DNA from 2 places in the Vreelandella sp. H-I2 genome. Region 1 is predicted to be linked to the other one. Evidence: predicted binding sites of a transcription regulator. Region 1 holds the regulator's gene; the other holds the start of a gene.

Region 1 (6,270 bases):
GTGTTAGTCGAGAGGGTGTGGCGTGAGTGGTCAAGACCAAGCCTCAGGGTTACGCAAGTGGGCCAATCTGCAGCGCCAACAGCAGCAGACTGAGGATGCAGTTGATGTCGCGGCGGCAGAGCATGTCTCCGAACACGCTTCCCCCTTATTATCGCCGACGGTAAAGACGGTTGAAGAGACAACGATATTAGCGCCGCCCAGACCCAAAATTCCGCTTATTGTGGTGGGGCTACCCGGCAATGGTGCAGCCCAGGTGAACAAGGTCAAAGCGCGACTGGGGCAGTGGTCAACGCAAGGACGCAGCTGGGCGGGTACGCCTGATGACTGGGATATTCGTGTCGTCATGGCGGAAACTGCCGACCTGGCTCAATTACGTGAACAATATAGCCGCTGGGCGCTGTGGATCAATAGCGACGCCGACGCCTTTGCCGCTATGTACCGTACCTTGCGTCAGCTGCATGAACGGGGCGGTCCACGCCGTTTGCTGGCGCTTCACGAGCCAAACTTGCCTCGTCAGGGGTTGCTCGATAACTTGCGCGGAGCTGCTGAGTACTACTTAAATATGGAACTATTGGTGCTTGCACGATGAGCATACTCCGCCGAGGAGGCTTAGCATGCTAAGCTGGGTAGTAAGAGGAACATTGCTACGAATTGTGCTGCTGCTGGTAGGCTGCCTACTGATAGGGTTAACGGGAAGTGCCCAGGCGGCAGCCGGCAGTTGGAATGCCCAGATCCCTGGAATGATGGTGGCCATGAGTGATCGAGCAAGTGCTAGTCAGAACGCTTCTCCGCCTGCCGGCATTAACCTCCAATCAGGTCAGCTCGGACGTATTCAGTGGCAATTTCAATCTCCCCCTGGTGCGCTGTTAAACGCCTGGTTGTGCCATCCTGAGCAGTGCGTTGCGTTAACAGGTATGCGTGGCTCTACTACCGCACTAGCGGGACAAAGAGCCAATGCGCCGTTGCATTTTCGCTTCGCTTTACGCCCAGGCCAGCGGCCTGTTCGTGTGCAGGGGTTGCAAATGATTGTGAACTATCAGTGAAGGCTGTATAGCCGCGAGGCGAAGAGGATGTACACAGCACAAGGCAGGATTAAACAAAACGAGCTGTTGACGCAATACATGCCACTGGTGCGACGTCAGGCCTTGACGCTTCAGGTCCGTTTGCCAGCCAGCATTGAGCTCGATGACCTTATTCAGGCCGGCATGGTGGGGCTGTTGGAAGCACTCGGACGTTTCGATGCTACCCAAGGCGCAACCTTCGCTACGTTTGCCAGTCAGCGCATTCGGGGCGCAATGATGGATGAATTGCGCACCCGTGATTGGCTACCGCGCAGTGTGCGTCGCTCAGCGCGTGCGGTTGACGGTGCCGTTCGCCAACTGGAGCAACAGTTAGGGAGGGCACCGGAAGAACACGAAATCGCTCTCCATCTTGAGATGCCGTTGAATGAGTATCAGCAACTTCTCAATGATACCAATAGCGGCCAGTTGTTACCGTATGAAGATCTGGTTGCCGAGGGCGGTGAGCCAGTCAGTAGTGAGCTGAACAGCTCGCCGTTTGAGCAATTACTAGATGGTCAGCAGCGACAAACGTTGATTGAAGCTATCGAGGCTCTACCCGAACGTGAAAAGCTGCTAATGGCGCTGTATTACCAAGAAGAACTCAACCTCAAGGAAGTAGGGGCTGTATTGGGCGTAACGGAATCACGCGTTTCTCAACTGCACAGTCAGGCCGTAAGTCGTTTACGCGCACGTTTACACGACTCGGCATAACACCGCTTTTTACTCACTTGTGACCGGCAAGGAGCCGTGGATGAATCCTTCGACGTTAATAGGCATCTTTGCCAGCATATTACTGTTGGTCAGTGTGCTGTTTTTCACTGCAGAGTCCCCCGAAAGCTTTATCAATTGGCCGGGTCTGGCCATTGTAGTGACCGGTACCTTGGCGGCAACTTTTATCAGCTACCCACTGAAAGAAGTCGTGCGTGTTGTGCGGTTGGTGGGCTTGGTATTTCGGCGCGAAAATACTTATATGCGTGACGATATCCGCGAACTGGTGGATATGTCGCGGCTATGGTTTAAAGGCGACGTGCGGGCGGTAGAACGCGAGCTGGAGCATACGCGTAATCCGTTTTTACGAACCGGCATTCAACTGGTGATTGCCAATACCAAAGAGGACGAAATTTTTGACATGCTGCGCTGGCGCATTGCTCGTCTTAAAGCGCGTGAGCATGCCGAAGCACAAATATTTCGTACCATGGCTACCTACGCGCCAGCGTTTGGCATGATCGGCACCCTGGTGGGGCTGGTGAATATGCTGGAAGTCATGGATGCGGGCGACCTGCAGGTGATTGGCCCACGCATGGCAGTCGCCCTGCTAACCACCTTCTATGGCATTTTACTCGCCAACTTAGTGTTTAAGCCGATTGCAGTGAAGTTAGAGCGCCGCACTGAAGAGCGCTTAATTACCATGAACATGGTACTGGAAGGTATTTCGCTGATTACCAAGCGCCGCCTGCCGTCGTTTATTGAAGAGACCCTCAACTCTTTTGTCGCAAACTACCACGATGAAATTCGCGACAATAGTGTCAAGCCAAGGCCTGATTCGTCGGTGAGTTCGGCGGCCAAGGGATAGCCAGCATGTTAGACCGTGATACGCGCCATGCGCTGGAAATGACGCCATCGCCAGGCGATGGCGATGATGGTTGGCTAACCAGTTATTTAGATGTACTGACGCTGTTAATCACGCTCTTTGTACTACTGCTCTCTCTGACGCCGCCGGGTGGAGGAGAAGCGGCTGATACTGCTTACATGCAGTCGGCAAGCGCTATAACGTCGTTGCCGTTAGCCTCTTTGGCCACTGGTATACAGCCCCGCCATGAAGGGTTGCAGCCCCAGTTTGCTGGGCTCAATATTCCTGGTGTCAGCGTTTCGCAGGGGCGTGAAGGGGTCACGCTGCGGATTGATACCAGCCTGTTATTCCCCAGCGGCCAAGCGGTGTTAACGCCTCGAGGGCAGGGGGTGGTTGAAAGCCTTTTGGATGTACTCGCCAGTTTTGATGGGCAGATTTCGGTAGAAGGCCATACCGACAGCGTGCCCATTTCGACAGTGCGCTTCCCCTCTAATTGGGAACTTTCATCAGCGCGGGCTATCGCTGTCGTGCGCCATTTAGAGCGCCAGGGGTTCAATATTTCACGTATGCGAGCCGTCGGCTATGCGGATACCCAACCCATGGAACCGAACGCAACCGCAGATGGCCGCGCTGCAAATCGGCGCGTCGAGCTACTGCTAAGGCAGCAGGCCGAGGGGAATAGGTAACCAAGGCGCGTCTGAGTTTCTACGCTATACGTTATTTTTGCTGCTAAGCCGCCGACCCATTATTTTCACACTGCCCCAGCATCCGTGAAATCGCAGCGTCGGCGCCTTGCAGGCTAAAGGTCATATACCACGGCTCGCGCTCTTCCTGGTCAAAACCGAGAAACAGCTGCTCGCCTTGGCGCATGTCGGCCATCAGGGATTCCAGGTCGCTTAGGTAGAAGTGGGCATAAAAGCCATTGTCACCCCGTTCGGTAATAAACTCTGCCATGGTATCAATCACCGGCTGCTCATCAACACGCAGCCGGGCGGGCACTAGGTTAACTGCGCGGCTTTCACCCTGCTGCTGTTCAAGGGTGACGCGCATCTCCAGCCAGGGTAAATCGCATACGCCTTGAGTCGCATTGAGGCTAAGCGTGGCGTCTGAATAACTGTGAACTTCTACCGCACGATAGTGCTGGTCGCCGCCCAGCGAGAGCGTTAACGATTGCCAATGGTCATGCGTGTCTATCTCGTCCGTATTGAACGTGGCCGCATTAGCCGCGGGCATGGTGGCTGCCAACAAGGCTGTCACCATGGCAATGCATGTTAGCGTGGCGAGGCGTTGGGAGTGAGTTGTGAGCATACTTGAAGCCAGTTAGCCAAAAAAACACTAGCCTATAGCGTGTGGAGGCCCAGCAAAAGAGTAACGCGCTGATTTTTCTATATATGGTAGAAAAGAATGAAAAAAGGCCCTTATGTAGTGTGAAGTCAAGGCTATACTTCACGCCGATGGCACGTATAATCGCTCTCTTTGAGCGCTATATTCACCCCGCTGTGAAGGAGTTTTGCGACATGAGTACCGCTGCTAAGGCTATGAAGACCTCTAATGACGTTCCGATGCAGGCCCCCTCGCAGGAAATCTGGGATGCCAAATATCGTCTCAAGGACCGTCATAGCCAACCAGTCGATCAGGATGTCGGTGCTACGTTTGAACGTGTTGCACGCGCCCTCGCAGCGGTGGAAGGTGACAAAGCGGAAGAATGGTTACCGAAATTCCGCTGGGCGCTTGAAAACGGCGCCATTCCTGCAGGCCGTATTCTTTCTAATGCGGGTGCAGAGGCCTACAAACCGGCGGTAAGTCTGATCAACTGCACCGTGTCGCGCACGATTCGTGATTCCATGCGCGATATTCTCGACTCGGTGGTCGATGCGGGCATGACGTTGAAGTCGGGAGCCGGTATCGGCTACGACTTCTCAACGCTGCGCCATAAGGGGGCGTTTGTATTTGGCGCTGGCGCAGGCACGAACGGCCCGCTGGCGTTTATGGATATCTACGACAAGATGTGTTTTACCGTGGCCTCTGCCGGTGGTCGTCGCGGTGCACAGATGGGCACCTTTGATGTAGGTCATCCGGATGTGCGCGAATTTATCCAGGCTAAGCGCGAAGCGGGTCGCCTGCGTCAGTTTAATCTGTCGCTGTTAATCACCGATGAGTTTATGGAAGCGGTTAAAAACAATACTGATTGGCCGTTGGCCTTCCCGCTGCACCCCGGTGAAAAAGAGGACGTAAAAGCGGAAGACCTGATCTACCGCGACTGGCCGGTGGTCGAAGAGGGCTACACGGTGGATGCCGAAGGGCGCGTCGCCTGTCGCATTGTAGAAGTGATCAAAGCGCGCGAACTGTGGGACACCATCATGTCTTCCACCTACGACTACGCCGAACCCGGCTTTATCCTAATCGACCAAGTCAACCGCATGAACAATAATTGGTTCTGCGAAGATATCCGCGCCACCAACCCCTGTGGTGAACAGCCGCTGCCGCCGGAAGGCGCTTGCCTGCTGGGTTCCGTCAACTTGACCAAGTTTGTGATCGATCCCTTTGGCGCCGAGCCGCGCTTTGACTGGGAGCGCTATCGAAAAGTGGTCGCTATCTTTACCCGTATGCTCGACAACGTGGTTGAGATTGCTGGGCTGCCGCTGCCCCAGCAGCAGCGTGAAATAGAAGCCAAGCGTCGCCACGGCATGGGTTTTTTGGGCTTAGGGTCGACGCTTACCATGCTTAAAATCCCCTACGGTTCCAAGCAGTCGCTGGTGTTTACCGATGAAGTAAGCCGCCATTTGGCGATTGAGGGCTGGAAGCAGGCACTGGAGCTTTCTCAAGAGAAGGGCATGGCGCCGGTACTGGAGCAGGAACATACTATTACCCCCAAAATGCTGCGTGAGCGCCCGCAGCTGGCCAAAGATGGCTACGAAGTGGGTGATCAAGTGCCGGGGCGTATTCTGCATGCCCGTTACAGCCAGTACATGGCGCAAGTGGCCGAGCTTGAGCCCGAGCTAGTCGCCCAACTGGCCGAGCACGGCGCACGCTTTACCCACCACAGCTCTATTGCGCCGACCGGCACGATTAGCCTGTCAATGGGTAACAACGCCTCCAACGGTATTGAGCCCTCTTTCTCGCACCGCTACTTCCGCAATATTATTCAGTCGGGTAAGAAAACCAAAGAGCAGGTAGAAGTCGTCTCTTTCGAGCTAGCCGCTTATCGTCACTTTATTGCAGCTGATGCTGTCGACAGCGATCTGCCTGATTATTTTGTCACCGCTGATGCGATCTCGCCCGAGCAGCACGTCGCCGTTCAGGCTGCTGCCCAACACTGGGTCGATTCGGCGATCTCGAAAACAGTCAACGTGCCCACTGAATTTCCCTTTGAGCAGTTTCAAAACCTCTATTTACAAGCCTATGAAAGCCGCTTAAAAGGCTGCACTACCTTCCGCTTTAACCCCGAAGCTTTCCAAGGCGTGCTGGTGCGCGAGGATGATCTTAAAAACACCACCTACGTGTTTGAGCTGGAAAACGGCGAAACCCTTGAGCTGACCGGGAATGAGAAGGTGATTTACGACGGGGAAGAGCATAACGCTGCCAACCTGTTTGATGGCTTAAAAGAAGGCACCTACGGCAAATGGTGATGCCGCGCGA
Region 2 (6,270 bases), on a different contig from region 1:
ATCGTCGCCATACTGGGTGTTCCTCAGTGAAAAGGCTAAACCAAAACATGCAGCGCATGAGTGTACGCTGGCAATTGTCATATACAATCTTATCGACTGATTAGCGGATGACTTTAGCTCTTTTTCTTTCGCTAAATGGGTTGTTTTTCTTTTGCCAGCAAAAACGCCTGCTTAGAGCAGGCGTTTTAGAGTATTGATGAGTCGGTGGGGATTATTAACCACGTCCTAGCTGCGCATCCAGCGCATCAAACTGCTGGGTGAGATAGCTACTGGTTTGGTTCATTTGCGCAATCATACCATCCAGCTGGCCAAACTGTGTGCGGTAACGAGAAATCGTTTGCTCGATTGATTGCTCCATACGGGTATATTGCTCTACAAGCGATTTGCTAAGATTTTCCGCCCCGCTAATCGCTCCTTCCACTCGGCCATTAGGGCTAAGCAATTGTTCGACAGTAGTATTAACTTGCCCCGCCATACCCGCACCATCTGTATCGCCTGCGAAGAAGGTTGCAAGCGCGCCTTGATTATTGGCAATGGCATCATCAAGTTTGTCATCATCGATCTCAAGCTTGCTATACCCAAGCCCGCTATCGTACTTGTGCGAAATACCAATATCGCTAAGAATGGAGAACTCACCCTCAACAGCCCCACCCAGCACATCACGCAAGCGCGACTCGACAGTACGGATGGTGCTGTCGCCTAAAAGCTCACCCGCTGCGCCGGTTTCGAAATTGAAACTGGTTAAATCGCCAATTTTATCTTTAAGGCCATTGTAGGCTTCCACAAAGTTGGTAACAGCCTCACGAACAACGCGAGTGTCCTGCTCAACGGTAACCGTGCTATCGCCCACTTCTTTTAGGTTAAGTGTCACGCCCTGGATAGCGCCTTCAACCTGATTGGAAGAGCTGGTGATGTCAATGCCGTTAACGGTGAGCGATGCATCAGTACCGCCTTGTAGTGTGTTAGCGGTATCGGCAGTAAACGGTGCCGTACCATCGAAGCTGAAATTGGTAATAGAAGCATCAGCACCGCTTTCGCTAGAGCTAAGCGCAAGGCGGTAATCGGTGCCGTCATTGATGATAGTCGCGTTAACACCGGAATCTTCGTTGGCGTTAATTGAATCGCGGATATCTTCGAGGGTGCTGCCTGACGCTATATCGATCTCTTGGGTGGTACCATCAGCGAAGTTCAGGGTTAACTTGTGGTCAGCATCCGTAATTACTTGATCAGCAGCTGCCACCCCTTCTGAAGCGAGCGTGCCACGAGTAGCTAAGGTATTCACAGTGACGTTATAGCTGCCAACCTGCGCTTCCGCATCGGCAGACGCCGTGATGGCTGAACCACCCACGTTAGTGGAGAGGCTTTCGTAAAGAGTACTGTCATTGAGTGCGTCTGCTGCAGTTTGAAACTGCGAGAGCGCGCTCTGTAGCTGACCATAGGCGGAAATCTTGGTCTGCTGGGTTTCCTGCTGCTCCAAAATCGGAACAAGCTTCTTTTCCTCGGCCTTTTGCAATTGATCCAATAAGCCGTTGAGGTCTAGCCCTGAGCCAATACCGAGTGATGAAATGGAAGCCATGCTTTACCGTCCTTTTTTATAACGTCGTTACGCTAATGTTTACGCTGCCCCATGCAGAAGCCTATCGATGTATTAATGAATACCTTCGGCTATTCAACCGTAAACTTGAATAATTGCACTCTATTTTAGGTATTTAAATGTTACAGAACGTGTGTGCTAAGCGATAAATAACGTTCTTATAGTCTGAGGTAAACTCAGTTAAAACACATTAAGCATCCCATCTTCACCTAATGATAGACCTTGGTCTAATCTAGACGTTAGTTTATAATGCACTGCAACAAGCCCACCTTGGGCTGACTGCAGGAGAACACACGATGCCTCCCGAACTAATGTCTCCAGAAATGGCTGTACAACGCCCTATTCAATCGCCTCAGGGGCTATCTAACGCCGCGAATATTCAGCGTAGCCTTCGCCAATGTTTGTCGGTTGCCGCTGAGCTGCTCTACGATAACGGCCATGTCCTTGAAACCATTACCCTGCCCCAGCGTGGCTTAGCCCGCCGTGAACTGTTAGCGCTTAGCGCGGCAGCGCCCACCTGGGCCACCTGCCAACAGGTAATGGAAGCCAGTGAAGCGGCCACTTTAAATGAGCATGGCCGACTTGTATTGACCCGCCTTGGCCGTGAAATGATGTTTGATATGTTTGGCCAAGGGGCCGCTGATTGCGCTTAGGCCTATCCATGCGGCATTAAAACTGCGCATAAAAAAACCGCCCGTAGGTGCTGCCTACGGGCGGTTTTTGTTTGGGCTTAACGCAGACCGAGCATCGAAAGAATGAAGAGAACTACCACGATAAGACCAATGATATAAATAATATTACGCATTTTTGCGCTCCTTGCTTATTGCGTTTCGGGGAAAATCAAATAGTTGCTTGCCCTTAAGTTACCCCCATAGCCTAGCAGGCTTTTTCTTCTTTTGCGTAGTCTAGGTACATTTCCTTACTCGGAAGTGACATCTCTCGTCATATCCGAAGCGTTTGAGGAACCTCCCCGTCATCTACACCTCAAACCTTTGCCACTGTTACAGAGGGTGCTGCAATGCACGCTACTGCTTTACTGGTTTCGTTTGCTGTTATGTCATTGTTCTCTATCTCTATTGCAGCAGCAAATGAACCGTCAGCGAATGCACTGCAGGCACTCGACCAACAGGCCCAGGCGCTAAACCGCATCCACAGCGTGGTGGTGGCCTATGACGGCGACATTATCCATGAGCATCATCAGGGCGGGCCGGGTGTTGCCTCGCCTACCAATATCAAGTCGCTGTCCAAAACCGTGCTGGCCGCGATTACTGGCGCGGCGATTGAAGCGGGTGTTATCGAATCCGTTGATCAACCCATGGTTGAGTTGTTTGGCGAACACCTGCCTAGCGGTATTGATCCAAAAGTCAGCGAGATCACCGTGGCGCATCTACTCGCCCAGCAAGCAGGGTTGGAGCGTACCTCCGGCAGTAACTATGGCGCCTGGGTGGCTAGCGACAACTGGGTTAACGATGCACTGACCCGCCCTTTTGTCGATGAACCTGGTGGAGAGATGCTCTATTCCACGGGCACCAGCCATCTGCTTTCTGCCGCCCTCACCCACGCCAGCGGCGAAACGACCCATGCGCTTGCTCAGCGTTTACTGGGTGGCCCGCTCAATATTTCTATTCGCCCCTGGTTACGTGATCCGCAAGGCATCTATTTTGGCGGCAATGATATGCAGCTCTCGCCGCGAGCGCTGATAGAGGTGGGCGAGCTGTATCGCAATGATGGCATCGTGTTTGATGAAACAGGTAATGGCGAGCGCGTTCTGCCAGAAGGCTGGGTAGAGGCGTCGTGGCAGCCACGCGGCACGTCACGCTGGACCGGGGACGGTTACGGCTTCGGTTGGTTTATTACCCAGTTGGCAGGTGAAGATGTTTACTACGGCCGCGGCTACGGTGGTCAAGCACTGTACGTTATTCCTGAGCGAAAGATGACGGCAGTGATCACCTCGAACCCCAGCCCACCCTCACCGGGCGGGCAGTTCCAGCATCAGTTGAATAGATTGGTAGTGGGGCTTTTATCGCCAAGCGAAAAGGCGGCGTTTTAGACCGCTTACTCGCCTTTGTGGCCCAGCCCCATCAAGTAGATAGCGGCCGCCAGCGCTAATACGGAGAGCGCTAAATAGATGGCTTCGAGCGGCGTGGCAAAACGAATATCCACCACGGCGCGGAAAAATTCAATAATCACCGCCAGAATGACCACGCGGGCAATTTTGTCTTTTAATTGATCAAGCGATGCGACGTTAAAGGGGTGTTGAGGATAGCGCACTTCCGCTTGATCAATACGGGAGACAAACAGCCGGTAAACGCCTAAACCAAATATCAGCAAGACGATGGCAATCAGATAAATATCGACAGCAATGATGATATCGGGCACCAAACTGTCATGGATATCTTGAGTGCCGCCCAACAGGTAGTAACCCAGCACATCGGCCACCACTTTTAAAATATCCACGGTGCCAACAATAAAAAGTATTAATGAGCCCAACAGGCTGGGTATCACTGCAAGCATGACTAAAAAGCGTGAGTTCCATAGCGCCGTCTCTATGCGCCGCTCCCAATGCCCCTGCTTTTCCGGCGGCTTAGGCGGCGTAGGTGGTGAAGCGTCTGACATTACAATTCCTTGGCTAAAAGTTCCTTGTTTAAAGCAGATTCACCGCGATAAAAACGCAGGTGGCGCCGAATAGCGTAAACCCTAGCAGTAATGCGATTCCATCGCGGGCCACCAACCCCAGCCCGAGCAGCGTCAGCGCCAGCCCCGCGCCGTTGGCCGAAAAGGGAATAAACTCCATCGGTGGCATCGCCAGAGCGATCAATAAACAAACCACGGCCGTCACGCGAATACCGATATATCCCGTCAGCCACGGCAAGCGAACCCGCAACAGCCCATCAATCCAGCGGGCGGGCTTTTTCATGTAATGAATGCCCTTATCAAACTTTTGACGCGAAAGGGAACGCTTCAGCAGCCAACGGGGCAACCAAAACGCTTCACACCCCGCTAGCAATTGTACTGATACAAGCAGCACCAGCGCAGCCATTAGCGTCGGCATACCGGGTATATCGCCAATAATGGGGGTAAGCGTAATCAGCCCGGCGACCAGCAATAGCGGCCCAAATGAGCGCCGCCCCACGGCATTAACGACATCATCAACGCTGATTCGAGGAGCGTCCTGCTCCATGTTCTCGATTGAGTCAATTAAGTCCATTAAATCCGATTCTTCGTTGCGGTTATGCATCGTGGTTATTGCGCTCCTCAATTTGCAGTTTGGTGCGGATAAAATCGCTATGGCTAACATGGAGCAAATCCGCCAAGCGGCGAATACGGTGTTCTTCGAGCGGGTCAACATTGCCGTCGGCCCAAGCCAGTTGCCACATTTGTGCGACCAGCTCACAGCGCTGGTCGTAGTTATAATGCTCTTTGATAAGGCTGACGAACTGATAGTGATCGACGGCGTCATCCACTTCCGCCTGTGCCAACGCCATCAACTCTTCTACGTCGCTTACGCTTAGCCGATAGCGCTCAATTAGCATGCTGCGAAGTGCGTCAAGCTCTTCATCGGTGGTGTCGTAGTCAGCGCGGACGATTTCACACAGCAGGGCGGCAGTCGCCAACTCCAATGTGAGCGTTTGATTTTCGCGCTGTTCGGGTTGCGCCAGGGTGCGCTGGAAGAAATCACTAATGGCGTTCAGCATCGGGTTCTCCTGAGTAGGTGCAGCTCGTCCTTAGCTTAGTCCTGTTTGGTGAGCTGTTCTCTCAATTGTTTGGGCACTTGCTTGATAATCAGGCGATCCTGAGCGGCGTCGTACTCAATGCTTGAGCCAAGCAGATGTGAGTCAAAACTAATCGAGACACCACCTGCACGCCCCGTAAAGCGGCGAAACTGGCTCAAGGTGCGCTTATCAGGAGGGATTTCCGGCGAGAGGCCGTAATCGGCGTTGCGAATATGCTCGTAAAAGGCTTTCGGCTGCTGTTCGTTAACCAGCCCGGAAAGTTCTTCCAGTGTCATCGGTTCGCCACGGCGCAGCTGTTCGTTGGCGTAGTCCACTAGCGTGTCGGTTTTTTCGCGACTCACTTCGTCGTCGTAATCTTCTTTCTCGACGTAGTCGCTGAACGCTTTGAGCAGCGTACGGGTTTCCGCCGGGGCATCGACGCCCTCTTCCATGCCCAACAAGGCCACCAAGCCTTCAGCGAGTTTTTTGCCGCCGCGGTCTTTCAAGAACGAGACATACTGCGCATTCGGCGCATCGCTCTGCCACTGGGTGAGGTTAATGCGCGCCGCGAGGGTGAGCTGGCTGGTGTTGAGCTGCGCGGCGGGCACCGCTTGGTGATCGCTATTGATACCGATCCCTTCGCGCTGATGCACTAAGGCTACCAACAGGGTTTCCGTATCGCCCTGGCGCTGGTGGCTGATCACTAAGTAACCACTTACCGACAACTGCTCTTGAAGTTGCTTGGCGAGACGCTCAGCCAGTGCAATAGAGAACTCGGCAAAGCTTTTGTCACCCGCAAGGTAGTCGCGCAGCCACATGGCCAGCGGTCCGGCCTGTTCGCCCTCCTCTGCAAAGCGCCCCCAGCCTTTGGGCTTGGTGTTGTAGGTGTCATTCAGCGCACCCACCAGGCTTGGCATCACCGGGTCGTCGCCGGACTCAGAAGACTGCTTTTCAGAGAACTGA

What was found. Region 1 encodes FliA, which starts transcription of late flagellar genes. Its sites were predicted from a motif close to CTAAAGTTNNNNNNNNNNCNGCCGATA; they were not measured.
Region 2: a site for FliA is predicted at 1,660-1,686, ahead of fliD (flagellar filament capping protein FliD). Genes of this name have one in related genera too.

The regions. Positions count from the first base shown of each region.
Region 1 covers NZ_JBRAMC010000006.1:50,861-57,130, forward strand. Annotated here, with positions in the region: gene flhF (flagellar biosynthesis protein FlhF) at 1-26, shown strand, start outside; gene ACUVOF_RS15355 (hypothetical protein) at 23-589, shown strand; gene ACUVOF_RS15360 (flagellar protein FlhE) at 615-1,043, shown strand; gene ACUVOF_RS15365 (RNA polymerase sigma factor FliA) at 1,071-1,772, shown strand; gene ACUVOF_RS15370 (motility protein A) at 1,813-2,634, shown strand; gene ACUVOF_RS15375 (OmpA/MotB family protein) at 2,640-3,317, shown strand; gene ACUVOF_RS15380 (hypothetical protein) at 3,361-3,939, opposite strand; gene ACUVOF_RS15385 (adenosylcobalamin-dependent ribonucleoside-diphosphate reductase) at 4,149-6,260, shown strand.
Region 2 covers NZ_JBRAMC010000004.1:83,701-89,970, forward strand. Annotated here, with positions in the region: gene fliD (flagellar filament capping protein FliD) at 1-11, opposite strand, end outside; gene fliD (flagellar filament capping protein FliD) at 215-1,576, opposite strand; gene ACUVOF_RS11180 (hypothetical protein) at 1,891-2,247, shown strand; gene ACUVOF_RS11185 (serine hydrolase domain-containing protein) at 2,613-3,644, shown strand; gene ACUVOF_RS11190 (YqhA family protein) at 3,650-4,210, opposite strand; gene ACUVOF_RS11195 (exopolysaccharide biosynthesis protein) at 4,239-4,832, opposite strand; gene ACUVOF_RS11200 (tellurite resistance TerB family protein) at 4,825-5,289, opposite strand; gene ACUVOF_RS11205 (nucleoid-associated protein) at 5,325-6,270, opposite strand, start outside.